3 regions of the Ottowia oryzae genome follow, and region 2 is predicted to be linked to each of the others. Evidence: predicted binding sites of a transcription regulator. Region 2 holds the regulator's gene; each other region holds the start of a gene.

Region 1 (9,712 bases), 1.1 Mb from region 2:
GCGCCGCACCGAAGGCATGTTCTCCACGCCGGAGACCAGCGCGGCGATGGCGTCGGGGTTGTGGCCGTAATCGGCAATCAGCGTGGCGCCACGGTAGTCGAACACGTTGAAGCGGCCCGGCACGCCGTGCAGATCGCTGATGAAGCTGGCCAGGCCTTTCTGGATGGCTTCCCAAGGCACGTTGACTGCCCAGGCCGCAGCCACGGACGCCATGGTGTTTTCCACCTGAAAGCCGATCTGGCCCTGGCGGGTCAGCGGCACGCGCGACAGCGGCAGGCGCTTGGTGAAGCGGCCTTCGGCGCAAACGATGTCGCCACGGTCCACGTAGACCACGCGCTTGCCTTGCGCGCGGTGCGTATGGATCACCGGATGATCGCCGTCCTGCGCGAAAAAGGTCACGCTGCCGGGGCAGTGCGGCGCCATGGCCACCACGGCCGGGTCGGCGGCGTTCAGCACGGCGGTGCCGGTGGGCGCCACGTTCAGCACGATCACGCGCTTGAGCACCTTCAGGTCTTCCAGCGTGGTGATGTAGTTCAGGCCCAGGTGGTCGCCCGCGCCCAGGTTGGTGACGACGGCCACGTCGCACTGGTCAAAAGCCAGGCCTTCGCGCAGCAGCCCGCCGCGGGCGGTTTCCAGCACGGCGGCGTCCACGTCGGGGTGGGCCAGCACGTTGCGCGCACTGCGCGGGCCGGAGCAATCGCCCGAATCGATCTGGCGTCCATTCACGTATACGCCGTCGGTGTTGGTCATGCCCACGCGCAGGCCTTGCGCCTTGAGCAGGTGGGCCGTCAGGCGCACGGTGGTCGTCTTGCCGTTGGTGCCGGTGACGGCCACGACGGGAATGCGTCCGTTGCCACCATCGGGGTACATCAGGTCCATCACGGCGCCGCCCACGTCGCGGCCCTTGCCGAACGAGGGGCTGATGTGCATGCGCAGGCCGGGCGCGGCGTTGACTTCGACGATGCCGCCGTTTTGCGCTTCCAGCGGCTTGATGACGGTTTCGCAGACCACGTCCACGCCGCAGATGTCCAGGCCCACGGTCTGGGCGGCTTCGATGGCGCGTGCGGCCACTTCGGGGTGCACGCTGTCGGTCACATCGGTGGCGGTGCCGCCGGTGGACAGGTTGGCGTTGTTGCGCAGCACCACGCGCTGGCCCTTGTCGGGCACCGAGTCGGCTGTCAGCCCCTGCGCGGCCAGGCGCGCTTCGGCGATGGCGTCAAAGCGGATCTTGGTCAGCGAGGTGCCGTGGCCAACGCCTCGGCGCGGGTCACGATTGACTTCGTCCACCAGTTGGCGAACGGTGTGCTCGCCATCGCCAATGACCAGGGGCGGGTCGCGGCGCGCAGCGGCGACCAGGCGGTTGCCCACCACCAGCAGGCGGAAATCGTGCCCGGGCAGGTAGCGCTCGACCATCACCACGCCGTATTCGGCGGCTGCGGCGTAGGCAATGTCAAAGTGCGCGCGGTCGGTTATGCCCACCGTCACGCCCTTGCCCTGGTTGCCATCCTGCGGCTTGACCACCACGGGCAGGCCAATTTCCTCGGCGACGGCCCAGCCGTCTGCCAGATCTTCGACCGGGCGGCCCAGCGGCACCGGCACGCCGGCGGAATGCAGCAGCTTCTTGGTCAGGTCCTTGTCCTGCGCAATGGCTTCGGCGATGGCGCTGGTGCCGTCCACCTCGGCGGCTTGAATCAGGCGCTGGCGGCTGCCCCAGCCCAGGCGCACCAGGCTGCCGCTGGTCAGGCGTTTGAAGGGTATGCCGCGCTTGACGGCCGCATCCACGATGGCGCCAGTGGAGGGGCCCAGGCGCTCGTCTTCGTCCAGCTCATGCAACTCGGCGATCACGGCGGTCACGTCGAAATCGGTGCCCGCTGCCGCAGCCGCGCACAGCGCTTCGGCTTTCTGCAGTGCCAGGCGGCCAACCGCTTCCTCGGTGTATTGCACCGCCACCTGGAAGGTGCCGGGAATCTCGGTTTCGGTCGTGCGGCTGAAAGTCACAGGGCAACCCGCTTCAGCTTGCAGTGCCAGCGCCGTCAATTCCAGGGCGTGCGCCATCGAGATCGGCGTGCTCGGCTTGTTGGCGTGCAAGGCACCGACAGAGGGAAACAGCTCACGCAGACGCTTTTCAAACGCCGGATTGGCGCTCAGGTCGCGTTCAGCCCCGTCGCATGTGACCACGGCTTCGATGGCCGTATGGCGGCTCCAGAGGTTCGGGCCGCGCAGTGCGCGAGTGCGATTGACTTCCATGAAAGATCCTGAAGAGGGGATACGAAATGACTAACGCGGCGAGTCCGAAATCAGTGGACAGCCAAGTTGTGTGGAGCCTCACCAAATCGCAACAAAGCCGCACGGATGAGGTCAGGCGACACGCCCAGCGACCAGGCGGCGGCCACGGCGGCCAGCACCTGGGGGCGCACATCGTGCGGCGGCTCGCTGGTGATAGAGCCAAAAATGGGCGCCGACAGGTTGATCAGCGGCGTTTCGTCGGCGCCCTTGGCCAGCACGATGCTGTCACCGCGGGCCAGCACGGCGCGCCCTTTGCCGGCGCGGTGCGCCACCACCACCTCGTTGTCGGGCGACAGTGCGTAGAAGACCAGGTCGCCGTCGCTGTACTCCGCCAGGGCGGCCACTTCGGCGTCGTCGGCGTTCAGCACGGCGGCGCCGTCGCTCAAGACCACGTCCACCTGGGTGCGGACCACGTTGGGCAAGGTATCGGCCTCGGTCACGTACAGGTCTTCCAGGCCCGCTGCGCTCAGGCCCATCACCACGCCCACCTGGCAGCGGTCGTAGGGCAGGCCTTCGGTCAGGATCTGGCGCGGCGTGGTTTCCAGCACGGCGGCCTGCACCGTGCGGTTGATCAGCATGCGCTCGCCGTCTTCATAGCGGCGCGCGTCGGCTTTGGACAGCTGGCGCGGCCCCAGGAAGAGCCCGTCGCGGCAGGCCAGGGCGGTCTGCCAGCCGTGCAGCTGCAGCATGGACGCGATCAGACGCGCTGCCAGCGAGCTTTCGCCCGCGCCCAGCAGCCCGACGATCGGAATCCGGCCGCTCTGGCCGGGGGGGAAGAGATGGTTCACGATGGCGTCGCCCACGGGCTGGGCGCGCCCAACGGCGGGCTTGAGGTGCATCAACAGCCCTGGGCCAGCGTTCACTTCGACGATGGCGCCACCCTGGGCGATCATGGGTTTGCTGATGTCTTCCACCACCAGGTCGATACCGGCAATGTCCAGGCCGACGACGCGCGCGGCCATGCCCATCAACTCGGCGTTGTCCGGGTGCACCTGGTGGGTGACGTCGTTGGCCATGTTGCCGGTGCGCTGCACCACGGCAGACTGGCCGCGCTGCAGCACGCTGTCGGGCGTCAGGCCTTGGCGGGTCAGCTCCAGCAGCACCACGGCGTCGTCCATGCGAACCACGTCCAGCGGAAACTGCTCTTCCTCGCCGCGGCGCGGGTCGGTATTGACCTGAGTACGCACCAATTCGGTGATGCTGGATTTGCCATCGCCACTCACGCGGGTGATTTCACCCCGCGTGGCCGCCACCACCTTGCCGCCGACCACCAGTAAGCGGTGTTCGTGACCGGGAATGAAGCGCTCGACGATCACTTCAGAGCCTTCTTTTTCGGCGGCGACGAAGGCGTCGCGCACTTCCTGCTCGGTTTTCAGGTTCAGCGATACGCCCCGCGCATGGTTGCCATCGGACGGCTTGACCACCACGGGCAGGCCGATGCTCTCCGCGGCTTCCCAGGCTTCGTCGGCGGTTTCCACCGTCTCACCTGCGGGCACGGGCACGCCCGCGGCGCCCAGCAGTTGCTTGGTCAAGTCTTTGTCGCGGGAAATGCCCTCGGCGATGGCGCTGGTGCGGTCGGTCTCGGCCGTCCAGATGCGGCGCTGGGCGGCGCCCTGGCCCAGCTGGACCAGATTGCCTTCGTTCAGGCGCAAGGAGGGGATCGAGCGCTCAGCCGCCGCGTCCACGATGCAGGCGGTGCTGGGGCCCAGGCAGCGGCGATCCACCAGATCGCTCAGCTTGGCCATGACGGGCGCCAGGTCGTAGGGCTGATCGTTGATGGCGGCCATGATCAGGTCGCGCGCAGATTCCAGCGCCAGGCGGCCCACCACCTCGTCGCGGGTGCGGATTACCACTTTGTAAACGCCGGGCTCCTGCGTCATGCGGGCCTTGCCAAAGCCGGTTTTCATGCCAGCCTGGGTTTGCAGCTCCAGCGCGACGTGTTCCATGATGTGGCCGGGCCAGGTGCCGTCGCGCAAGCGCATCAGGAACCCGCCGCGGCGGCCCACGCTGCAGCGGTGCTCGATCAGCCCAGGCAGCCAGGCGGTCAGGCGCTCGTAGAAGCCGGGCAGGGTGTTGGAGGGGAAGTCCTCCAGCGCGCCGATGTCGACCACGGCTTCGATCACGGGGCGGTACGTCCAGACGTTGGGGCCGCGCAGATGCGTCATGCTGCGGATCACGATGTCGGGGAAGGTGCGGGCCGGCTGGGCAGCGCCTGCGTCGGCAGCAACGTCGGCCGTGACCGCCAGTGGCCGCGGATACAATCCGCCACCGCTGGTGGCGCCACGCTCTTTCTGATCGATTCGCCTCATTGGGAGTGCGCTCGCTTTCCTTGCAAATTCTGGTGATCGGGGCCAAATCGCCAGTGCTTTCCGGCCCGCATGTTTGGATTCCATGTCGCTACAGACCTCCCCTTCAATCGTGAGTCGCTCATCGACTGAAGAAGCGCCACTGCGCCCTTCCGAAAACGTGCTGGGCCTGCTGGACGTTGACTTGAACTCGCGACTGCGCTTTGGCAGTGGCGTGGTGGTCATTACAAATCAACGGCTTATTTCACGGTTTCCGGATGAAACTGAGTGGCGCAGCTGGGATTTGCATCCCGATTTGACCCTGACGCACACCGATTACGCGGGCGTTGGCACCCTGGCGCTGCGCGATACAGGGGGGCAGTTGGCGGTGTGGCGCTTCACGCTGGGGCACAACCCCGCCGCGATCCAGCTGCTGCGGTCTTTTGAGGCAGCCCGGGCGCACCAGGGCGCCGAAGGCGGGCTGCCAGCAGCCGGCCAAACGGCTTTGGCGGCAGAGCCTGCGGACGACACCCCGGACACCGAAGACAGCCCCGCCGAGGACAAACCTCCCTCGACGTGGACGCTGTTTCGCCTGTGGCGCTTCGCCCATCCGTACCGCTGGCAGCTGCTGGCCGGCTTTCTTTTGACGCTGGCGGCCACGGCCGCCACGCTGGTGCCGCCGTACCTGACGATGCCGCTGATGGACAAGGTGCTGATCCCGTTCCAGAACGGCCAGCAGATCGATACGGGGCTGGTGGGGATGCTGCTGGCCGGCCTGCTGGGTTCTGCCTTGCTGGCCTGGGTGCTGGGGTGGGCCAAGACCTACATCCTCGCGCTCGTATCGGAGCGCATCGGCGCCGATCTGCGCACAACCACTTACGAACACCTTCTAAAACTTTCACTTGAGTACTTTGGCGGCCGCCGCACCGGCGACCTGATGGCGCGCATCGGCTCGGAAACCGACCGCATCAACGTCTTTCTGTCGCTGCACCTGCTGGATTTCGCCACCGACGTGCTGATGATCGTCATGACGGCGGTCATTTTGTTCACCATCAACCCCACGCTGGCGCTGGTCACGCTGGTGCCGCTGCCCATCATCGGCTGGATGATTCACGTCGTGCGCGACCGCCTGCGTACCGGTTTCGAGAAGATCGACCGCGTCTGGTCCGAAGTGACCAACGTGCTGGCCGACACCATTCCCGGCATCCGCGTGGTGAAAGCCTTCGCCCAGGAAGACCGCGAGGCCAACCGCTTCAAGGACGCCAACCGCCACAACCTGGCGGTGAACGACAAGCTGAACAAGCTCTGGTCGCTGTTCTCGCCCACCGTCACGCTGCTGACCGAAATCGGCCTGCTGGTGGTCTGGGCCTGCGGCATCTGGCTGGTCAGTCGCCAGCAGATCACCGTGGGTGTGTTGACCGCGTTTCTGGCCTACATCGGGCGCTTTTACACCCGGCTGGATTCGATGAGCCGCATCGTCTCGGTCACGCAAAAGGCGGCGTCGGGCACCAAGCGCATCTTTGAGATCCTGGACCACGTCTCCAGCGTGCCCGAGCCGAAACACCCCGTGCCGCTGACGCACGTGGAAGGCCGCATCGAGGTGCGCGATGCCGCGCTGCGCTACGGCAACCGATCGGTCATCCGCGGGCTGAACCTCACCATCCAGCCTGGCGAAATGATCGGCCTGGTGGGCCACAGCGGCTCCGGCAAGAGCACGCTGGTCAACCTGATCTGCCGCTTCTACGACGTGACCGAGGGCGCCATCCTGGTTGACGGGGTGGACGTGCGCCAGGTGCGCGTGGCCGACTACCGCCGCAACATCGGCCTGGTGCTGCAAGAGCCCTTCCTCTTCTTCGGCACCATTGCCGAGAACATTGCCTACGGCAAGCCTGACGCCACGCGCGACGAAATCGTCGCCGCCGCCCGTGCCGCGCACGCGCACGAATTCATCCTGCGCCTGCCGCAGGGCTACGACTCGCTGGTGGGCGAGCGTGGGCAGGGCCTGTCAGGCGGCGAACGCCAGCGCATCAGCATTGCGCGGGCGCTGCTGATCAACCCGCGCATCCTGATCCTGGACGAAGCCACCGCCTCGGTCGATACCGAGACCGAGCGCGAAATCCAGAAAGCGCTGGACAACCTGGTGCGCGGGCGCACCACCATCGCCATCGCCCACCGTCTGTCCACCCTGCGCAAGGCCGACCGGCTGGTGGTGATGGACAAGGGCGTCAAGGTGGAAGAGGGCACGCACGAGCAGTTGATCGCCCAGCGCGGCGCCTACTGGCGCCTGTACGAAGCGCAGGCGCGCCAGGAAAAGGCCGAGCGCGACCGCATGCTGGAGGTGGAAGTGGCCGACCGCGAACTGGCCGCGCTGACCGCCACCCCGCCAGTGCCGCCCGCGGTTCATCGCGATGCCGCCAGCGACAACGCCACAGGCCAGGAGCACGCCCGATGAGCGCCCCCAACACCGTGTTCGACCTGCAGCGCGACGCCTTCGGGCGCCTGATCCTGATCGACGCCGAGGGCCAGCGCCACGAAGGCGTGGTGGCTGTGCGCGCCTTCCCCATCGCCGCGCCCGACGAGGGCGTGAGCCTGGTCGACGGCGACGGGCATGAGCTGGCCTGGATCGAACGCCTGAGCGCCCTGGCACCCGCCCAGCGCGAGCAGGTCGAACAGGCGCTGGAGCAGCGCGAATTCATGCCCGTGCTGCAGCGGCTGATCGGCGTGAGCAGCTTTGGCACGCCCAGCACCTGGGACGTGCAGACCGACCGTGGCGCGGCGCGCTTCGTGCTCAAGGGCGAGGAAGACATCCGCCGCCTGGGCCCGGGCCTGCTGATCGTCAACGATGCGCACGGCGTGCAGTACCTCATCCGCGACCTGCAGGCGATGGACAAGCACAGCCGCAAGCTGCTGGATCGATTTTTATAGCGCCTGGCGCAGGCTGCACGGGCGCTGGCGGGCGATTTGGCACCTTTTTCCGTGTGCCGAGACGGGCGGTGGCGAACCTGCGGCGCGGGCAGGGTGTTCGCATGAAGCGGGCGGCGAATCGCTTGAAATAACTGTATAAAGACACAGTTGTTTCAAGCGATTCATGCCCAAGCCTATTCCCATCCAGCTTCACCCGCCGCCGGCCCCGCGCAAGGGCCGTGGCGCGGTCAGCAACCTGCAGCACCGCTTCAGCCAGGACGAGCGTGAGGCGTTTGACGATGGCTGGGCCGCGCCGAATACTTCAAGTTTGATAGCTGCCAGCGCAGACCCCACGGGCGCTGAAGCCGTTTTTGAAGATGAATTGGGCGACGATGAAGCCATCTCATTGGCTACCGAAGTCCGGCTGGAAGACTGCAAAAGCGCGCTCTGCGCCAACGATTCGCCCGATCTGCCTTTTGAGCGCAGCCTGAACCCCTACCGCGGGTGCGAGCACGGCTGCATCTACTGCTTTGCGCGGCCCACGCACAGCTACCTGGGTTTGTCGCCGGGCCTGGATTTTGAGACGCGGCTGATCGCCAAGCGCAACATCGCCGCCGTGCTGCGGCGCGAGCTGGCCGCGCCCAGCTACCGGCCCGGCGGCCTGGTCATCGGGGCGGCGACGGATTGCTACCAGCCCATCGAGCGGCAGCTGCGCCTGACCCGCGCCGTGATCGAGGTGCTGGCCGAGGCGCGGCAGCCGTTTTCGATCATCACCAAATCCAGCGCGGTGGAGCGCGACCTGGACCTGATCGCGCCGCTGGCCGCGCGCGGGCTGGCGGCCGTCTACGTCACCATCACCACGCTGGACGCTCAGCTGGCCCGCAAGCTGGAGCCGCGCGCCGCCAGCCCCGCGCGGCGCCTGCGCACCTTGCGCACCCTGGCCGACGCGGGCGTGCCCACGGGCGTCAGCGTGGCGCCGCAGATCCCCTTCATCAACACCGACATGGAGCAGGTGCTGGCCGCCGCCCACGCAGTGGGCGCGCGCCACGCGTTCTACACCGTGCTGCGCTTGCCGTGGGAAGTGGCGCCGCTGTTTGAAGAATGGCTGGCCGCCCACTACCCCGACCGGGCCGAGCGCGTGATGGCGCGCGTGCGTGAAATGCGCGGCGGCCGCGTGTACGACGCGCGCTTTGGCGCCCGCATGAAGGGCGAGGGCACCTGGGCCGATCTGCTGGGCCAGCGCTTTGCCCGCGCCTGCGCCCGCCTGGGCATGAACCGCGCGCGCGAAGGCCTGCGCATGGACCTGTTTCGCCCACCGGCGCTGAATGGGCAGCAGGCGCTGTTCTGATGCGTTTTGACCATCCAATTGGCCTGTGGCGCAGGTGCAGTCAGCGCTGGAAGCTACGAATTGAGTAGCAAACTGCCGGGCGAAGCGATCGGCTTGCTTGGCGCCATCGCTCGGCGACGTATATGAGATCCGACGTATGAGATCCGACGTGTGAGATCCGGCGCGTGAGATCCGGCGCGTGAGATCCGGCGTTTCAAAGTGCTGGCGGCTGGCGCCGCGCTGGGTGTTTCAGGCGCCGTCCTGGGCGCCCATGTGCCGGATTTCGGCAAAGCCGTCGTCAAGGGTCGGCATCACAAGCGCTGCAAAGACCTTTCGCGCCGCTTGCCCGGGCACGACCATTCGCGCAGCAAGACTCGCTGAGGGGATGCAGACCGGACGGCCGACGCTTGCAGCGGCGCCCGATTGGGCCGTTGGCCAGGGTGGCCGCGTTGGGCGCTTAGCCCGGCGCCTTGCCCCGGCAAGCGCCGTAAATGTCGCGCGCGGGGTTCAGCACCGACGTTTGCACGCCCAGCAGGCCCAGGGTGCTGTGAAAGTAGTTGTCGTGCGAAATCTCGGTGTCGCGCAGCTGGGCGATGCAGCTCATGCGGATGCCGCTTTCCTGCTCAAACCCCGGCGACAGCCAGGTGACCCAGGGGATGTGCTTTTGCGTGTCGGGCGCTAGCCGGTAGGGCAGGCCGTGCAGGTACAGGTTGTTTTCGCCCAGCGATTCGCCGTGGTCAGACAGGTAGACCAGCGCCGGCGCCCAGTTGGCTTCGTGGCCTTTGAGCCAGCCGATGGTGTCGGCCAGGAACTGGTCGGTGTAGGCGACGGTGTTGTCGTAGGCGTTCACCACCTGCTCACGCGCGCACTGCTGCAGGGCGTTGGTGGTGCATTCGGGCGCGTAGCGCTT
Region 2 (9,712 bases):
GACAGGCGCCGCCAGCGCCGCCGCGCGCAGCGCCTGCGGGTGCCCGTGATGGTGATTGGCAACGTGGTGGCCGGCGGAGCGGGCAAGACGCCGACCACGCTGGCCGTGGTGCGCCACCTGCAGGCGCGTGGCTGGCGGCCGGGGATCGTGTCGCGCGGCTACAGGCGGGCGGCGGGCGAAGGCGCCCCAGATGCACCGCTGGAAGTCACCCCCACGTCCGACCCGCGCACGGTGGGCGATGAGCCCCTTCTGCTGCGCCAGCGCGCGGGCGTGCCGGTCTTCGTCGCCGCGCAGCGCGCCGACGCGGGGCGCGCCCTGCTGGCGGCGCACCCGGGCGTCGACATTCTGGTGTGCGACGACGGCCTGCAGCACCTGAAGCTGGCGCGCGATGTAGAGATCGCCGTGTTCGACCGCCGCGGCATCGGCAACGGCTGGCACCTGCCTGCCGGGCCGTTGCGCGAGCCTTGGCCGCGCCCCGTCGATTGGGTGCTGCGCACCGAGCCAGGCCCGCCGCTGGCCCTGCCGCCCGGCGCGCAGGCCTTTGAAGCCACCCGCGCGCTGGCGCCCGACGCCGTGCGCGCCGACGGCAGCACGGTGCCGCTGGCCACGCTGGGTGGCGCCGACACGCGGCTGGTGGCGGTGGCGGGCATTGCGCGGCCCGAGGCGTTTTTCGACATGCTGCGCGCCGTGAGCCTGACGCTGCACGACACCGTGGCACTGCCCGATCACTACGATTTCGATAGCTGGCGGCGCCCGCCAGACCAGCGCGAAACCCTGGTTTGCACCGAAAAAGATGCGGTGAAACTCTGGCGCCTGCGCCCCGACGCGCTGGCGGTGCCGCTGGTGCTGGGCGTGCCCGCCGCCTTCTTCAACGCGCTGGACGCGCAGCTGGCGGCCATGGGGTTTCAAGCCCGCAGCGTGGCCGGGGCCACAGCATGAATCGCCCACCCACCGCGCCGGCGCCGTGACGGCCCAGCCATCGGCCCCCGCCCCGCGCACGCTGTGGCACGTCGTCTACGGCGGGCCGCAGCATGGCGTGATGCTGCGCAAGCTGGAGCGGGCGGGCGGCTTCAAGGCGATCGAGCCACTGGTCGAGCGGCTGATGTGGCAAGGCCGCGCCGAGGCGAATGTGCGCTTTTTCGTCGCGCACGCGGATGCATCCACTCCAGATACACCCTCGCCGGACGCGCTGGAGATGGCCGTGCTCAAGCTGGCCTGGCGGCTGGCGCCCACGTGGCGGGTGACGCGGACACCGGGCGGCTTGTCGGGCGAGTGGCGGGCTGAGCCGGATGCGGCGCCGCCGCCCACGCTGCCCGGCGGCTGCTGGCAGATTCGGTGGGACTGCCTGGCTTCGCAGGCGTACCAGCCCACGGCGCTGCTGGGCGGTCAGGCGAACGGGTGGTGAGCGGGGCGGCGGCCAAGGCGGCTGGGGCCTGAACTGCCCGCTGCCGGGGGCGTGCATAGGGCGTAGGGCGGCGCGCCGGCCCGGCGCCCTATCGGCACCGCCGCACCACCGATTCGCTCTGCTTTTAATAGCTGCCAGCGCTGGTGCAGCGTGCGCCAGAGGCTGTTTTTATTCAAATCCCGGCGTACCGCCATCGGCGGGGCTGCAAACCCCTGCCGCCAACCTGCATCGGCGGGCGCCGCAGGCCTTGGCCGCTATCATGGCCGCACGCTGGCCTGGCCCTGGCCGATGGCGTTCGCAACCATGTCCCCTTACCTGTACCTGCTGATCGCCATCGTGGCCGAAGTGATCGCCACCAGCGCGCTGAAGGCCAGCGACGGCTTCACGCGGCTGGCGCCTTCGCTGGTCACGGTGGCGGGCTACGGCGTGTCTTTCTGGCTGCTGGCGCTCACGCTGCGCGCCATTCCGGTGGGCGTGGTGTACGCCACTTGGTCGGGGCTGGGCATCGTGCTGATCGCGTCGGTGGGCTGGATAGTCTTTGGCGAAAAGCTGGACGCCTGGGCGCTGCTGGGCATGGCGCTGATCGTGGCCGGCGTGCTGGTCATGAACCTGCTGTCGAAAACGGCGGCGCACTGACTGCGCGTGCCAGCGCCCCTCACCGCCGGCCCGCCTCACCGCTTCACCGCCTGTAGCGACAATGCAGGCTGCAACCCACCACACCACCACACCACCACCACGTATTGCCATGGACCCGAAACTGCTGGAACTGCTGGTTTGCCCCGTCACCAAGGGGCCCCTGGATTTTGACCGCGAGCGGCAAGAGCTGATCTCACGCTCGGCCCGACTGGCCTACCCCGTGCGCGACGGCATCCCGATCATGCTGGAAGTAGAGGCGCGCACGCTGAGCGACGCGGAGCTGGAAGCGCTGCCGCCCCGCACACCCCTGGTGGGCTGAAACCCCGCCGCGCCGCATGGCAATGGCAAACCCCGATGGCCGGCTTGCGCCGCTGCCGCTTACGATGGCTTGCGCCTCGATAACGACAGCGACGGAGACAAGCCATGACGTTTCTCAGCCGCGTGCGCCAGGGCACGCTCATTGCGCTGGCCGCCGCCAGCGTGACCCTCAGCGCCTGTGGAGGCAGTGACGACGTGAACCCCGAAAACCGCAGCACCCGCTATGGCGACGTGCAGGGCGTGGACGACAGCGCCCGCTCTGGCACCTATTTCTGGAAGGGCGTGCCGTTTGCGCAGCCGCCCGTGGGCGCCCTGCGCTGGAAGGCCCCGCGCCCGCCCCTGGCCTGGTCCGGCACGCTGGACGCCACGCGCTTTGGCGCCGGGTGCATCCAGAACCCGCGCCTTTACAGCCCGGGCAACAACAACACGTTTGACGCCACCGTGGGCGACAACCTGGCCAGCGGCCACACGCCGGGCAGCGAAGACTGCCTGACGCTGAACATCTGGCGCCCCGCCAGTGGCGAAAAAAAACTGCCCGTCATCGTCTACATCTACGGCGGCAGCAACGTCACCGGCTACTCGGGCGACCCGGTGTACGACGGCGCGGCGCTGGCCAAGAAGGCCAACGCGGTCGTCGTCAGCGCCAACTACCGCCTGGGGCAGCTGGGCTTTTTCCGCCACCCCGCGCTGCGCGACACGGCCGTAGACCCCACGCTGACGCCCGAAGACCAATCGGGCAACTACGCCTTGCTGGACATCGCACAAGCGCTGCGCTTCGTGCAAGACAATATCGGCGAATTCGGCGGCGACGCCAAGAACGTGACGCTGACGGGCCAATCCGCCGGCGCCATCAACATCCTGGCGGTGGCCACCGCGCCCGGCCAGCGCACGGCGGGGCTGTTCCACAAGCTGGCGCCGTTGTCGGGCGGCATCTCGGTGGCCACCAGCCCCGGCTTTCCGCAGCCCGCCAACAACCTGGCGGGCAACAACGGTTACATCCCCGCGCTGAACACGGTGGCCACGTACGAGGCGCTGTCCAACGTGCTGCTGCTCAAGCTGCTGATCGACGACGGCACCGCCGCCGACGCCGCAGCCGCCACCGCCTGGGTGCAAGGGCACAGCCACGCCGACATCGCCGCCTACCTGCGCGCCAAACCCGCCAGCACGCTTTTGACGGTAGGCCTGCGCACCATGGGGGCGCTGCCCAACAGCACCGCCAGCGGGCCGATTCCCGAAGGCACGGTGGTCGCCACCGACCCGATTGCCGCCATCCTGGCGGGTGACTACGTCAAGACGCCGCTGCTGGCGGGCATGACCAACGCCGAGGGCAAGCTGCTGACGTCGTTCTTGCCGCTGGTGGGGCGGCCGGCGGGCATCAGGCTGAACGATGCGCAGCTGTTCTCGGTGCTGTTCGACCCGGCCAAGGTGAAGGCGGCCACCTTTGGCGACATCATCAACCCGGCCTACCCCGACGGCGCCGCGTACGACCCGGCCATCGCCGAGCTGGACGCCAAGTTCTTCGGCGCCCTGCGCGACAACATGCTCAACGCCTTCATCACGCAAACGCCCGGCCAGGTGTGGGCCTACCGCTTTGACTGGAAGCAGGAAGCCGCCCCCTGGAACGACGTGTACGGCGCCGCGCACGCGTTCGACGTGCCCTTCATCCTGGGCAACTTCGGCCCGTCGCTGTATGCGAACGTGATCGTGACCGACGCCAACCAAGGCGGGCGCGAGGCACTGTCGGGCGCGATGATGGGCGCACTGGCCGCGTTCGCCCGCAGCGGCGACCCCAACGACGCGGCGCTGGGCACCGCCTGGCCCAACTGGCCGCGCGTGCTGCTGTTCGACGCCTCGGCCACGGCCAAGCGCATCTCCGTGCAATAGCGCCGCGGCGCGCGCTGGCGGGGGCAACAGCGGAAGGGCGACGGCGGACGAGCCGCCGCCCTTTTTCATGCACAGGGGGCGATTCAGGTTTCCAATGAAATCAGCCCCTGGCGACCTACGCACCAGCGCTGGCAGCTACAAAATAGATAGTATCTTAGGGTTCGATGCTGCGCTGGCGCGCGCTGACCTTGATGACCGACTGGCCGGCTGCCTTGTTCGCTGATGGGCCTATTCGCCCGGTAGCAGGCGCTTCGGCCCGCTGGCTCGCGGGTCGGTGAGCCTGGCCCGCAGCCGCGCCACAATGCTCGCTTCGTTCGCCCGCTTGCCTGGGCCCCTCGCGCGCCCAGCGCCTAACCCTCTCGTTCCATGAGCTTCACCGTCCTCATCCCCGCGCGCCTGGCCTCGACGCGCCTGCCCAACAAGCCGCTGGCCGACATCGCCGGCAAGCCGATGGTGGTGCGCGTGGCCGAGCGCGCCGAGCAATCGGGCGCCGCGCAGGTGCTGGTGGCCACCGACGCGCCAGAGATCGCCGCCGCCTGCGCCAACCACGGCGTGCGCGCCCTGCTCACCCGCGCCGACCACCCCAGCGGCAGCGACCGCCTGGCCGAAGCCTGCGAGCAGCTCGGCCTGACGGGCGACGACATCGTGGTCAACGTGCAGGGCGACGAGCCGCTGATCGACCCGGCGCTGATCGACGCGGTGGCCGGTTTGCTGTCAAAACGCTCGCCAGCGCAGATGGGTACTGCGGCGCAAGCTATCGAAAGCATAGAAGAATTCACCAACCCCAACGTGGTGAAAGTGATCACCGACGCGCAGGGCCTGGCGCTCACCTTCAGCCGCGCGCCCCTGCCCTGGTGGCGCGACGGCTTTGCCGGCGGCATCACGCAGCTGCCCACCGCGCCCGCCCCGCTGCGCCACATCGGCCTGTACAGCTACCGCGCGGCCTTCCTGCGGGCGTTTCCGCGCATGGCGCCCGCGCCGCTGGAGCAGTGCGAGGCGCTGGAGCAGCTGCGCGCGCTGTGGCACGGGCACCGCATTGCCGTGCACATCGCCAGCGCCGCGCCCGGCCCCGGCGTGGACACGCCCGAGGATCTGGAGCGCGTTCGCCGCCTGTGGGCGTAAGGCGCAACGCACCCCTGGCGCGTCAGGCAATTGAGGGCTTGCGCGTGATATTCTTGATTGGAAACCGCCGAGTGCGGCGTGCAGGCGCGGGCACGCTGGTCCGGCGCCAGATGGTTTGACCCGCGTGCTGACAGCGACTGCCCCCGCACCGGCCCCACATACCCGAGGAGAGAGATGAAATTGATACTTCTGGGCGCCCCCGGCGCCGGCAAAGGCACGCAAGCGGCCTTCATCACGCAAAAGTACGGTATTCCCCAGATTTCCACCGGCGACATGCTGCGCGCCGCCGTGAAAGCGGGCACCCCGCTGGGCTTGCAAGCCAAGGGCGTCATGGAATCGGGCGGCCTGGTCAGCGACGAGCTGATCATCAATCTGGTCAAAGAGCGCATCGCCCAACCCGACTGCGCCAACGGCTTTCTGTTTGACGGCTTTCCGCGCACCCTTCCGCAGGCCGAAGCGATGAAGCAGGCCGGCGTGAAGCTGGACTACGTGCTGGAAATCGACGTACCCTTCGACGCCATCATCGAACGCATGAGCGGCCGCCGCAGCCACCCGGCCAGCGGCCGCACCTACCACGTCAAGTTCAACCCGCCCAAAGCCGAAGGCAAGGACGACCTGACCGGCGAGCCGCTGGTGCAGCGCGATGACGACAAGGAAGAAACCGTGCGCAAGCGCCTTCAGGTCTACAACGACCAGACCCGCCCGCTGGTCAGCTACTACAGCGAATGGGCCGGCAAAGAGCCGTCCGCCGCGCCCAAGTACCGCAAGATCAGCGGCACCGGCAGCGTCGAGGAAATCACCGCGCGCGCACTGCAGGCGCTGGCCAACTGAGGCCAGCCACCGGGCCGCTTGGGCTGCCCGGCGCGAGGCGTACCGGCGGACGGCGCGCCTCTTGCATCGCCAACACAAAAGGGCATGGGCTGCACAAGCCGATGCCCTTTTTGTTTTTCGTCACGGTGCAGCGGGTGGTCACCCAAACCGGGGGCAGACGCACCTGCGCGCTGACGGATGCGTGGGTCGGGATGCGGTGGATTGGCCACCCGCTTGCAATCGCCAAGGAACTGGTTAAAAATACAGGCACTGGATATCAACACAGTGGGGCGCAACCCCCAACCGCGTCCGACGGAGGCCTTCCATGACCGACAGTCCCAAGCTCACCGCCCGCCAGCAACAGATTCTGGAGCTGGTGCAGCACGCCATCGCGCGCACGGGCGCTCCGCCTACGCGGGCCGAAATCGCCGCGCAGCTCGGCTTCAAATCCGCCAACGCGGCTGAAGAGCATTTGCAGGCGCTGGCGCGCAAGGGCGTGATCGAGCTGGTCAGCGGCACCTCGCGCGGCATTCGGCTCAAGGGCTCGGGCCGCCCCGGCTCCGCCCGCTCGGATGCCTTCAGCCTGACGCTGCCCGGCATGGCGCAACTGGCGCTGCCCTTGGTGGGCCGCGTGGCGGCGGGCTCGCCCATCCTGGCGCAAGAGCACGTCGACCAGACCTACCACATAGAACCCAGCCTGTTCGTGCACCGGCCCGACTACCTGCTGCGCGTGCGCGGCATGTCCATGCGCGACGCGGGCATCATGGATGGCGACCTGCTGGCCGTGCAGTCCACGCGCGAGGCCCGCAATGGCCAGATCGTGGTGGCGCGCCTGGGCGATGACGTCACCGTCAAGCGCTTTCACCGCCAGAAGAACCAGATCGAGCTGCACGCCGAAAACCCTGACTACCCCACCATCGTGGTGCAGCCCGGCGAACCGTTCGAGATCGAAGGCCTGGCCGTTGGCCTGATCCGCAACAGCATGCTGCTGTAGCGCGACCCCACTCGCGCCGCTGCAGGTGGCGGGCGTGCAGGCAAGACCACCGTGCCCTCAGGGCGCCTGGTTTCTTGCCCACACCCTACGGCGGCGCGAAAGGGATGGCTTCACCGCCTTCCCGAACATCAATCTCGCCTATGTCCAACCTACATTGCCTGAAAGGTTTTACATGGGTACCCAAGCGATTTCCGACGCGGCGCTGAACGCTGCCGCCCCCCGCGCCGCAGCCAGCATCGTTGCCTCCAACGTCATTTATCTGGCGGATATGCCCGCTGGCGGCTCCATCCCGGCTTACCGCCGCGCCCGGTGGCGCGTGGCGGCCCCGGTCGACACCGGTTCGTCGTCCACAGCAGCAGGCTCGTCCGCTGCCCCGACTGCTCTAGCGCCTGCTTCGTGGGTGGCTGCAGCCCAACGCCGAGCCGCACAGCGTGTGGGCGGCGCCCCAAAGCCCCCTGCACCTGCCGAGACGCCTGCCCGCCCGCTACTTGCGACGGATGCCCCGGTGCGCAGCGTCGCGGCCGTAGGTAGGGCGGTGAGTGCGCCCAACCCCAGCCGTCCCGGCAGCCTGCGCCTGACGGGACGGCTGGTGGATGTCTGCGCCGAGCTGGAGCGCCTGGCCCGCGCCGAGGCGGTGGCCGACGCGATGGCGCTGCGCGCCTGATCGGCCCACGGCGGGCGACAGCGCAGGACTGTCAACCAACAGCGGAGCGGCTCACACCCTGATCGGCCCATAACCAGCGCCTGACACGGATGCGCCTCAGGCCGCATGTTCGGTCTGCTGAGTGTTTGGCGCCGCAGCCCGCAACATTGCGCGAGGTGAACTCAGCCGTAGGCCGATGCGCATCAGCATCCAAAGCGGTCGGGGTCTCTGTGGCGTACGCATCGTCCAGCGTGCGGCTAAGGGTTATTGCAGAGCATCGGGTGCATCGAGCGCGGCGCCTTGACGCCGCACCAACGCGCCTCGCCACTGCGCTGCGCACCGGCCCAACCCTGCACAGGCCGCGCGAAGACGCAAAGCGCCAGGTGCGGCCAGCGCAGCGCAGAGCGGCGCAGCCAGCCAGCCAGCCAGCCAGCCAGCCACAGCGGATCACGTTCCCGCGCACCGCGAGCAGCGCAGCCCCACTTCGATTTCGCCGCTCACCCTGCAGGCGCCACGGCCCTGGCGCGCCCGATCCCATGGCCGCTGCGCGGCGGCGGCACAATGGCGGGATGAATATCGTGATCCTCGACGACTATCAGGACGCCGTGCGCAAGCTGGCCGTGGCGACCAAGCTCGAGCCCCATTCCGCCAAGGTCTATACCAACACCGTGAAGGGCCTGGGCCAGTTGTCGGTGCGGCTGCGCGATGCCGAGGTGATCGTGCTGATTCGCGAGCGCACCCATATCACCCGCCAGCTGATTGAAAAGCTGCCGCGCCTGCGCATGATTTCGCAGACCGGGCGCGTGGGCAGCCACGTGGACGTGGCGGCGTGCACCGAGCGCGGCATCGCCGTGGCCGAAGGCGTGGGCTCGCCCGTGGCGCCGGCGGAGTTGACCTGGGCGCTGATCATGGCGGCGGCGCGCCGCCTGCCGCAGTACATCGGCAACCTCAAGCACGGCGCGTGGCAGCAGTCGGGGCTGAAATCCGCCTCTATGCCCGCCAATTTCGGGTTGGGCACGGCGCTGCGCGGGCGCGTGCTGGGCATTTGGGGCTACGGCCGGGTGGGGCAGCTGGTGGCGGGCTACGGCCGCGCCTTTGGCATGCAGGTGATGGTGTGGGGGTCGCCCGAATCCATGGCGCGCGCGCGCCATGACGGCTACGCCACCGCGCCCACGCGCGAGGAGTTCTTCGCGCTGTCGGACGTGCTGTCGCTGCATCTGCGGCTGAGCGACGCCACGCACCACATGATCCGGCTCGCCGACCTGGGCCGCATGAAGCCGACGGCGCTGCTGGTCAACACCTCGCGCGCCGAACTGATCGAGCCTGACGCGCTGGTCAGCGCCCTGAACCGCGGGCGCCCCGGCATGGCCGCGGTGGACGTGTTCGAGAGCGAGCCCATCCTGCAAGGCCACGCGCTGCTGCGCCTGGAAAACTGCATCTGCACGCCGCACATCGGCTACGTGGAGCTGGACAGCTATGAGCTGTACTTCGGCGCGGCGTTCGACAACGTGCTCAGCTACCTGCGCGGCACGCCGACGAACATCGTCAACCCCGGCGCGCTGCAGGTCAGGCGCTAAGCATCTTTTAGGCCGCTGGCGCAGTCTCAGCCTGCGCTGGCAGCTACTTATCTGATAGCAACCAGCGTTGATGAACTGGCGCGCCATGCTGCCCCATAATTCAGCGCATGAGCACTTCAGCCCCCCTCTTCACCACCGTCGGCATCGTCGGCACCGGCGCCATGGGCCGCGGCATCGCCCAGATTGCGGCGCAGGCCGGCAGCACCGTCGTTCTTTTTGACACCCAGGCCGCCGCCGTCGAAAAAGCGCGCGAAGCGCTGGGCGCGCAGTGGAACAAGCTGGTTGAAAAAGGCCGCCTGACGCCCGAGCAGGCCACCGCGCAG
Region 3 (9,712 bases), 1.1 Mb from region 2:
GTGGCGCAACCGCTGGCGGTCCCAGTGCAGCGACAGGCGCGGCGTGAGGATGGACCAGTCCATCGCCGCAAAACGCTTGACGAAGAACGGCGCGGCCGCGCGCATCACCGCGTGCTCGGGCTCGAACCAGGCCACATGCCGCACGCCGGTGGGGGTGTCCACCGGCCGAAAGCGCACGAAGGCGTGCACCTTGTGGATCTCACGGCGCACCTGGCGTGCAAGCGCCTGCAGCCGCGCGTGCTCGGGCGCCAGCGTGTCGTGCCAATGCCGTGGGTCGGCCTGCGTGCGCTGCGCCATGCGGTGCAGCACCGTGAAGCGGTCGGCATCGCTGTGCATGGCCACCAGCCTGGCCAGCGCGTGAAAGGCTGGCGGCAGGCCCGCGGCGGCCCAGTCCGGCGGGTACCGCACGGGCGCGTGCAGCACCGGTGGGGCAGGCGTAATGCGGCCCGCGGCCGGATCAACGTGATCGTCGTTGGGGGGCGCGGCGCCGTGGTCGTCGGCGTCGGCGAGCGCTGGCGTGGCGCTGAACAGCTCGGCCTGCACGCTGTCCAGTGCGCGCCATTGCACATCGTCCGCCGCCACGCCGGCCAAGAGCAGGGTGTGCAGCGCGGTCAGCGTGGGGCCGGGGTTTTCAGGGTCCAGCTCGACCAGGTAGCGGGGCATGCGGGCAGGGCGTTGGTGCGCGGTGGCGGGGCGTGCTGAGCGGTGTCGCTGATGGGCGGTCGGTAGAGCGGCGCGCGGCGCGTCTATCCGTTGCCTTGCCGCTCACGCCGCAAACAGATCGCCCTGGCGTGGCACGCTGGCCGCGCCGTAACCAGGCGATGCCGTCGATGGCCACGCCGCCGCCGCGCGCGGGTCGGGCCGGTGGTCGGGCAGCCGCACGAAGCCCAGGGCTTTGCGCCCGGGTGCGCCCAGGCGTTCCAGATCGGCGTGGCGCAGCTGGCGCACCCGGCGCGCCTGCAGCAGCTTGGCCACCGTGCGCGCGCCCAGGCCCGGCACGCGCAGCAGCACCTCGCGTGGCGCGCGGTTCAGGTCGATGGGAAAGCGCTCGGGGTGCGCCAGCGCCCAGGCCAGTTTGGGGTCGCTCTCCAGCGACAGCATGCCGCCGGGCGTGACCAGCTCATGCGCCTCAAAGCCGTAAAAGCGCAGCAGCCAGTCGGCCTGGTACAGGCGGTGTTCGCGCATCAGCGGCGCGGCGATGCCGGGCAGCCGGGCGCTGGCGTGGGGGATGGGGCTGAAGGCCGAGTAGTACACGCGCCGCAGCCGGTAGCCGCCGTACAGCTCGGCGCTGGTTTGCAGCAGCGTGCGGTCGTTAGAGCCGTCGGCGCCCACGATCATCTGCGTGCTTTGCCCGGCGGGCGCAAAGCGCGGCGTGGCCACGGCGCGCGGCCGGGCGCCGGGCAGCGAGCGGATGCGCCCGTCGTGCTGGCGCGCGCTGCGGTGCTCGTCCAGCCGCAGCCGGATGTGCGCCATGGCGCTGCGGATTTGCGTGCCGCTTTTGCCGGGCGCCAGCGTGTCCAGCGCGGGCTGGCTGGGCAGCTCGATGTTGATGCTCAGCCGGTCGGCGTGGCGCCCGGCCTCGGCCAGCAGCTCTTCGCTGGCGTCGGGAATGGTCTTGAGGTGGATGTAGCCGCGAAAGTGGTGCACTTCGCGCAGCGTGCGCGCCACCGCCACCAGCTGCTCCATCGTGTAGTCGGGCGACTGGATGATGCCGGAGCTGAGGAACAGCCCCTCGATCACGTTGCGGCGGTAAAAATCCAGCGTCAGCGCCACCACTTCGTCCACGGTGAAGCGCGCGCGCGGCACGTCGCTGGACACGCGGTTGACGCAGTACAGGCAGTCGTACACACACCAGTTGGTCAGCAAGATCTTGAGCAGCGAGATGCAGCGCCCGTCCGGCGCGTAGCTGTGGCAGATGCCCGTGCCGGTGGTCGATCCCACGCCCTTCTGGTCGCGCGAATCGCGCCGCGCCCCGCCGCTGGACGAGCAGGACGCGTCGTACTTGGCTGCGTCCGCCAGCACCATCAGCTTCTTCAGTACGGCACTCATACTGTCAGTATATACAGTATGCGCCGATCTGCAAACCCGCACAGCGCGGCTTGGCGGGCAGGGGTTGGCTGTGAATGAAAACCGGCTCTGGCGCTGATTTGTAGAGCGCCAGCAGCTACTCAATTAATAGCAAATACATTCTGACGGGGGGCGAACGGCTTCACTCGCGCAGCCGCCGCCGGCCCCCTTGCCCCATCGATTGGCGCGGCTAGGTGCCGTCGCCCGGCGCGCCGCCCACGCGCCACCAATCCACATGCCGCGTGGCCAGCATCAAGGCCGACAGCATGCCGAACACCAGCAGCGCGCCCAGCAGCAAGGCGTTGTTTTCCGAAGCCAGCAGCGCATACAGCGCCCCGTACAGCAGCGCCACGTACGCCGCCAGCGCGCCGCCGCGCTTCACGCCACGCAGCACCGCGCTGAAGTACACGGCCAGCAGCAGCACGCTGGCGCCTGCGGCTGCCGCGTAGGCCCAGGCAAAGCCCAGCTTTTCCGACAGCGCCAGCAGCAGCAGGAAGAACACCGCGATCGACAGGCCCACCAGCGCGTACTGCACCGGGTGCAGGCGCAGGCGCTTGACCAGCTCGGTCGTGAACACCGCCAGCAGCACCAGGGCGATGAACAGCGCGCCGTACTTGGCTGCGCGCTCGCTCATCGAATACACGCTGACCGGCTGGGCCAGCGCCACATTGAAGCTGTCCAGCTCGCCGCGCGCGCTGCGGGCGCCCTCGTCGCCGCCCAGCGAGGCGCGCACCTGCTCGCGCGCCTGGCTGGTCAGGCCGGCGATGAGCCAGCGCGCGTCAAAGCCCGCGTCGCTCACGCGGCGTTCGGTGGCCAGAAAGCGCCCGCCAAAGCGCGGGTGCGGCCAGGGCGAGGTGAGGTGCGCCGTTGTCTCGTCGGCCAGCGGCGCCAGCGCCAGCTCGTCCTGGCCCGCCAGTTGCAGATCCAGCTGAAAGGGCAGCGCCTGCCCGGCGTTGAAAGCCTGCAGCGCGGCGCCCGACAGCGGCGCGTGCACGGCCGAACTCAGCCAGCCCGCGGCCGGAATGTGCGGCGCGCGCCGCTCAAAACTCAGCGGCGCGGCGGCCATGCGCAGCTGCGGCACGCCTTGCAGCCCGCGCAGGTCGCTGACCGACAGCACCAGCGCGGGCGTCTGCACCTCGATGGTCGAGCCGCGCACCTGCTGCACCAGCTGCGACGGCGCAAACGGCGCAAAGCGGCCCTGCATCTGCCCCTGCAGTTGGAAGAAAGGCACGGTGAAGATGCCGCGGTAGCGCAGCTGCGGCGCCAGCGTGCCGACCAGATCGGTCTGCTGCGGAAAAAATAGCTGGTAGCGCTGTTCTGACATGGGCTGCAGCGCGGTAGGCTGACCGCGCTCATTGCGCTCGGCCACCTCCCAGCGCTCCACATACGGCACCACCAGCACCGGGCCCACCAGCGTTTGCGGCCCCACGTAGGTTTGCGCCAGCTCTTGCACCGCCGCCTGCTCGGTGGATTGGCGATCGTGGATCACCCATTCGATCTGCGACAGCGGAATGCACAACAGCAGCAGCAACAGCAGCAACACCGCGCCCTTGATCAGCATCGAGTCGCGCCAGTTCTTGAATCGGTTCATCGGCCGTCCTTCCCTTCTTGTTAATGGATGGGTTTGAAAGCGGCCGATGCTCGGCGCCGCGCTCGAACGCCGTGTGAAGTGCGCGCCAGCAAGGGGCGGCAGACCACGGCCGGTTTTCACCGCGACTTCACACAGGCTTCACACAGCGCGGCGGCGCGCGTTCGCATTCGTTCGCTTTTCTTGCGCGCTTCATCGTCCCTTCCAGCACGAATTTCAAAGTACCGGCCATGCGCTGCCGGTGGTGTGAGGGCTGGTAGCGCAGCCCCAAACCCCCCCGCCCTCACGGGACTGAAGAACAAAGGAAAAAACACCATGCGCCCCTCTCTCTGGCTTGATCCGCTCACGGCCCTGCGCGCGCTCCCGCAGGCCGCCTGGCATGCCGTGCCGAACGCTGCCGTCGTCCCCCCCTTGCACGCTGCTGTGCCCGGCGCCGTGGCGCACATTGCCCGCGCGGTCCGCCCCGCCGCCTTGGTGGTGCAGCGCGCGGCCTGGTATTCGCTGCTGGCCGGGCTGGTGCTGCTCAGCCCGCTGGCGCGTGCGCAGGACGGCGACGACGCGCCCGCCAAGGCCGAAAGCCCGTACTTCTTCGTCCAGGGCGCGCAGCCCGGCGTGGACGCGCTGCCGCTGAAAAGCACCGACGTGCAGGTGAACATCAGCGGCGTGATCGCCGATGTGGTGGTCACCCAGCGCTATAAAAATGAGGGCACGGTGCCGATCGAGGCGAAGTACCTCTTCCCCGGATCGACCCGCGCCGCCGTCAACGGCATGAACGTGCGCGTGGGCGAACGGCTGATCACCGCGCAGATCCGCGAAAAGCGCCAGGCCCAGGTGGAATACAACGCCGCCAAGGCCGAAGGCAAGACCGCCGCGCTGCTGGAGCAGCACCGCCCCAACGTCTTTCAGATGAACGTGGCCAACATCCTGCCCGGCGACGACGTGCAGGTGGAGCTGCGCTACAACGAACTGCTGGTGCCGACCGATGGGCAGTACCAGTTTGTTTACCCGACGGTGGTCGGCCCCCGCTACGCAAGCAGTCACGAGCCCCCACGCTCCCCGGCTTCGCCTGGTGCGCTGCCCCCCGAGGGGGCTGCCGCCACCTTGGGGCGGCCCGGCGGTGGCGGCGCAGCGCCCACCGAAACCACCAGCGGCCATCCGCTGGCGCATGCGCAGGGCTTCCCGGCGCAGCCGGTGCTGCGCGAAGGCAGCGCATCCACCAGCGCGTTCAACCTCAAGGTGCAGCTCGCCAGCCCGGTGGGCATTCAAGAGATCCGCTCGCCCAGCCACGCCATCGACACGCAGATGGATGCGGGCAGCGCCGCGCAGCGCGCCAGCGTGCGCCTGGCGGGCAACAGCTCGCGTGGTGTCAGCGCCAGCAACAACCGCGACTTCATCCTGGACTACCGGCTGGCGGGCAGCGCCATCCAGTCGGGCGTGCTGCTGCACAAGGGCGACAAAGAGAACTTCTTCCTCGCCATGGTGCAGCCGCCCAAGGCCGTGCCGGTGGCCGAGATCGCGCCACGCGACTACATCTTCGTGGTGGACATCTCGGGCAGCATGCACGGCTTTCCGCTGGAGACGGCCAAAGCGCTGATGCGCCAGCTGCTGGGCCACCTGCGCGCCAGCGACACCTTCAACGTGCTGCTGTTTTCGGGCAGCAACCGCTTCCTGTCGCCGCACTCGGTGCCCGCCACGGCGGCCAACGTGAACGCCGCCATCCGCACCATTGACGAGATGGGCGGCGGCGGCTCGACCGAGCTGCTGCCCGCGCTGCGCCGCGTGTACGCCGAGCCCAAGAACCCCGACGTGGCGCGTACCGTGGTGGTGGTGACCGACGGCTACGTCACCGTGGAATCCGAGGCGTTTGCCCTGGTGCGCAAGCACCTGAACCAGGCCAACGTGTTCGCCTTCGGCATCGGCGGCTCGGTCAACCGGCAGCTGATGGAAGGCCTGGCCCGCGCGGGCATGGGCGAGCCCTTCGTCATCACCCGCCCCGACGAAGCCAAGGCCCAGGCCGAGCGCTTTCGCCGCCTGATCGAAAGCCCGGTGATGACCAGCGTGAAGGCGCGCTTTGAAGGCCTGGACGTGTACGACGTCGAACCCCAAGCCCTGCCCGACGTGCTGGCCGACCGCCCCGTCGTGCTGTTTGGCAAATGGCGCGAACCGGCCAGCGGCAGCGCCGCCGCGCCCCGCCTGATCGTGGAAGGCCGCGCGCCGCAAGGCGGGGCGCAGGGGCATGTCAGCCAGACCGTGCCCATCGACACGCAGGCCAACAGCAGCGGCAACGCGGCCCTGCGCAGCCTGTGGGCGCGCCACCGCATCGCCGCGCTGAGCGACGAGGAATCGCTGACCGGCGGCGACGCGCAAAGGCCCGCCATCACCCAGCTGGGCCTGGACTACAGCCTGCTGACGCAATACACCAGCTTCATCGCGGTGGACAAAGTGGTGCGCAACCCCGGCGGCCAGAACGCCACCGCCAACCAGCCCAGCCCGCTGCCCGAAGGCGTTGGCAACCTGGCCGTGGGCGGCGACGCCAGCGCGCTGGGCGCCGCAGTGGGCAGCACGCCCGAGCCGCATGCCTGGGCCGCGATGCTGGTCGTGCTGGCGGTGCTGGGCGCGTGCGCCGCACGGAGGCGGACGGACCGATTCACTGCGTGAGCCAGTCGGCACCGTGCGCACCGCCGGAGTCGCCTGCAGCGCCTTCGCCCATCTCGTGCGGGCGGGCGGCAAGGCCGGCACCCGGCGCAGATCCGGGTGCGGCGTTGGCTGGCCACGGTGCTTTGCGGTGAGCACATCAACTCTCAATTTCATAGCTGCCAGCGCTGACTGCACCAGCGCCAGCGGCCCAAAACACTTCAAACCACCTCGTTAAGACCCGCCATGACCACGCCCTTCCTCCTGCGCCGCCCGCACCTGCAAACCTGGTCCATGCGGCTGGACCGCGCGCCCGCGCTGGCGTGGGTCGCGCTGCAAACCGCCGCGCTGTGGCCCACCTGGCGCTGGATGGCCGCGCGTTTGCAAGACGGCTCAGACGACCCGCTGGGCTGGCTGGCGCTGGCCGCGCTGGCGGCGCTGGTGCTGGCGCTGCGGCGCGACTTGCGCACCGCCCCGCGCCTGCCGTGGCTGGCCGCCGCCTTGGCGGGCACGCTGGCCGCCACCGTACTGCGCGGCGCCGCACCGGCGCTGCTCGTCAGCCTGATCGCCGTGCTGGCCTGGGCGGCGGGGCTGCTCGCCTTTTTACCGGTGACCCGGCGCGGCGCCATGCGCGTACAGGGCGGCGTGCTGTGGCCCGCGCCGCGCCTGGCCGTGGGGCGCCTGCCGGTGCTGGGCCTGGCCGTGCTGGCGCTGCCGCTGATCGCGTCGCTGCAGTTCTACGCGGGCTACCCGCTGCGCGTGCTGACGGCCGAGGCCAGCCGCTGGCTGCTGGCGCCGTGGTTTGCCGTGGTGCGCGAAGGCAGCAGCCTGAGTGTGAACGGCGTGCTGGTCATCGTGGACGCGCCCTGCTCGGGCGTGCAAATGGCCTGGGCGGGCTACTTCACCGCCTGCGCCGTGGCGCTGTGGGCCGGCCGCAGCGACCGCGCCTTTACGCTGCGCCTGCCGCTGGTGGGCGCCGCCGTGCTGGTGGGCAACGTGCTTCGCAACAGCGTGCTGGTGGCGCTGCAGGCCAGCGGCCACGGCGAGCTGCCCGGCGTGCACGAAGGCGTGGGCGTGGCCGCGCTGGCCGCCGTCTGCGGCGTGATCGCCATGGGCATGGGCCTGGCCGCGCGCCGCGCACCGGCCGACCAGTGCTATTGAAACCAGAGCTACCAGCGCAAGCCCCACCAGCGCCAGAAAGGCATAAGACCATGAACACCACATTCAACAGCTTCACCCAGCGCGTGCTGGCCAAGACCGCTTTCGGCGCCGCCATGCTGGGCTGTGCACTGGCCAGCGCGATCGGCGTGGCGGGTGCGGGCGGTGGCGCAGGCGATGCCGATCGCGCCGCGCCCACCCTGGCCAGCGAGCTGCCGCGCACCTGGCAGGGCGTGCCCGTGCGCCCGCTGGCGCTGTCGGCCGTAGAGCAGCGCTTTGCCGACCGCTTTCCCGGCAGCATCGCGCGGCTGACGGACGGCCGCCAGATCGTCGTGCTGCGCGAAGTGGCGCAGCCCACGCGCATGCTGCACCCGGCGGCCGATTGCTTTCGCGCGCTGGGCTACCGCATCGAAGGCGAGCGGCTGGAGCTGCCCGCCCGCGCCAATGCGGCCGCCGCCGCGCCGCCCGCCCAGCCCGCCCAGCGCAATGACACCGCCGCGCCCCTGCTGCAAACCGTGGCGCTGCGCGTGACCAACCGCCTGTCTCCGGGAAATGTGGGCGATGCGCCGGGCGATGCCTGGGGCGCCACGCCGCACGCGCCCAGCGGCGCCTTGCAACCCGCAGCGCCAGGCAATGGCCCCGCCGCCACCCGCCCAGCCGCCACCGCCCCCAACGTGCAGCGCTGCTTCACCGCCCGCAAGGGCGACGTGGCCCTGCGCGTGTGCGAGCAGATCGAAGACGCGCACGGCCAGCGCTTTGCCGACACCTCCGCCTGGTACTGGGCGGCGGCGCTGGGCCGCTCCACCGGACCTTGGCGCGCCGTCACCGTCACCCAGCCGCTGGGGCGCGGTGATGTCTAACCAATACGCCTCCAGCGCATGTGCAGACTGCGTTGGAAGCTACCAAAAGAGAAGCAATCACCCGCTAACCGAGCAAGGACACGGCCATGACCACACCACTCGCTGACCTGCCCGCAACCCCCGCCCCGTCGGCCCCGCGCCGCGCACCCGGTCACTGGCGCCGCCGGCTGCTGTGGGCCGCGCTGGCCGTCGCGCTCACCGGGCTGGTGTTGCTGGGCGCGCTGGGCGCCGTACTGCGCGCCGCCCTGGCGCCCAAGCCCGGCGAATGGGCCGTGGACATTGGCCGCGCCCCCTTCAGCCTGCGCGCCAGCGTGCCGCAACTGGTGTGGCTGGGCACCACGCCGTGGGTGGGCGAAAGGCTGCACGGCCTGCGCGTGGCCACGCGCCTCGGCCCCGTCACGCTGGGCTGGGTGCCTGCGGGGGCCGAAGGGCCGCAGCCCGTGCTGACGCTGCATTGCGAGCCCTGCACCCTGCCGCTGCCCGCGGGCGCGGGGCAGGCTGCCCTCACCTTGCCCGCCGCGCAACTGGCCCTGTCGCGCAGCATCACCGACACCAACGGCCAGCACCTGCAAGGCCGCCTGCTGCTGGGCGCCGAGGCCGCCAACGGCGCGCGCCCCGTGCTCAGCGCCCGCTGGCAGGCTGAACGGCGCGGCGCCGGCTGGCAAGTGGCCCTGCGCTGGCAAGACGCCCCCGTTCGCGACTGGCTGGCGCTGGTCGGCCCCGATTTGCCCGAGCTGCGCAGCATTCAGGTCGATGGCACGCTGGCCTTGTCGGCCGAACTCACGCTGCCAGAGCGCCAGCTGCAAATCCACCCCGTGCTGACGGGGTTTGCGGTGCAAGGCCTGGGCACCGCCGAATGGGCGCACCTGCGCGCCGCCTGCGGCCCCACCGTGCAACACGACCCGCGCGGCTGGCTGGCCCGCGCCGTGCTGGCCGCTGAAGACCAGAACTTCTACGAACACCCCGGCTACGACCTGCCCGCCCTGCTGCACAACTGGCAAGGCAACCTGCGCACCGGTGCCGTCCATGGCGGCGGCAGCACGCTCACCCAGCAGCTGGCCAAACTGATGGTGGCCGGGGGCGACCGCACCCTGCAACGCAAGCTGCGCGAACTGCTCTACGCCGTAGAGATGGAACAAACCCTGGGCAAGGCCCGCATCCTGCAGCTGTACCTGAACCTGGCCCCCTGGGGCGAACGCGCCGATGGCCCGCCCGCGCAACGCGCCCTCTGCGGCGCCGAAGCCGCCGCCCAGCACTGGTTCAAGCTGCCCGCCCGCCGCCTAAGCCCCCGCCAAGCCGTCACCTTGGCCGCCATGCTGCGCAACCCCCAGCGCGAGGCCAACCGCTGGGCCAGCGAAGGCAGCGTGGACCGCAACCGCCTGATCTGGATCGCCGAACAGGTGCG

The links. Region 2 encodes LexA, which represses DNA repair genes until DNA is damaged. Its sites were predicted from a motif close to ACTGTATNNNNATACAGT; they were not measured.
Region 1: C6570_RS11120 (PA0069 family radical SAM protein) is a predicted target of LexA. The motif match lies at 7,627-7,644, and genes of this name have one in related genera.
Region 3: C6570_RS03290 (putative DNA modification/repair radical SAM protein) is a predicted target of LexA. The motif match lies at 2,050-2,067, and genes of this name have one in related genera.

Annotation. Positions count from the first base shown of each region.
Region 1 covers NZ_CP027666.1:2,414,710-2,424,421, forward strand. Annotated here, with positions in the region: gene cphA (cyanophycin synthetase) at 1-2,247, opposite strand, end outside; gene C6570_RS11105 (cyanophycin synthetase) at 2,298-4,451, opposite strand; gene C6570_RS11110 (cyanophycin metabolism-associated ABC transporter) at 4,678-7,023, shown strand; gene C6570_RS11115 (cyanophycin metabolism-associated DUF1854 family protein) at 7,020-7,496, shown strand; gene C6570_RS11120 (PA0069 family radical SAM protein) at 7,660-8,823, shown strand; gene C6570_RS11125 (phosphoethanolamine transferase) at 9,260-9,712, opposite strand, start outside.
Region 2 covers NZ_CP027666.1:3,534,947-3,544,658, forward strand. Annotated here, with positions in the region: gene lpxK (tetraacyldisaccharide 4'-kinase) at 1-939, shown strand, start outside; gene C6570_RS16185 (hypothetical protein) at 965-1,405, shown strand; gene C6570_RS16190 (SMR family transporter) at 1,709-2,041, shown strand; gene C6570_RS16195 (Trm112 family protein) at 2,151-2,360, shown strand; gene C6570_RS16200 (carboxylesterase/lipase family protein) at 2,465-4,243, shown strand; gene kdsB (3-deoxy-manno-octulosonate cytidylyltransferase) at 4,610-5,365, shown strand; gene adk (adenylate kinase) at 5,540-6,196, shown strand; gene lexA (transcriptional repressor LexA) at 6,501-7,169, shown strand; gene C6570_RS18030 (hypothetical protein) at 7,342-7,833, shown strand; gene C6570_RS16220 (D-2-hydroxyacid dehydrogenase family protein) at 8,382-9,389, shown strand; gene C6570_RS16225 (3-hydroxyacyl-CoA dehydrogenase) at 9,497-9,712, shown strand, end outside.
Region 3 covers NZ_CP027666.1:693,736-703,447, forward strand. Annotated here, with positions in the region: gene C6570_RS03285 (UdgX family uracil-DNA binding protein) at 1-663, opposite strand, end outside; gene C6570_RS03290 (putative DNA modification/repair radical SAM protein) at 766-2,049, opposite strand; gene creD (cell envelope integrity protein CreD) at 2,258-3,658, opposite strand; gene C6570_RS03300 (VIT and vWA domain-containing protein) at 3,971-6,313, shown strand; gene xrtQ (exosortase Q) at 6,536-7,450, shown strand; gene C6570_RS18480 (hypothetical protein) at 7,501-8,307, shown strand; gene C6570_RS03315 (biosynthetic peptidoglycan transglycosylase) at 8,394-9,712, shown strand, end outside.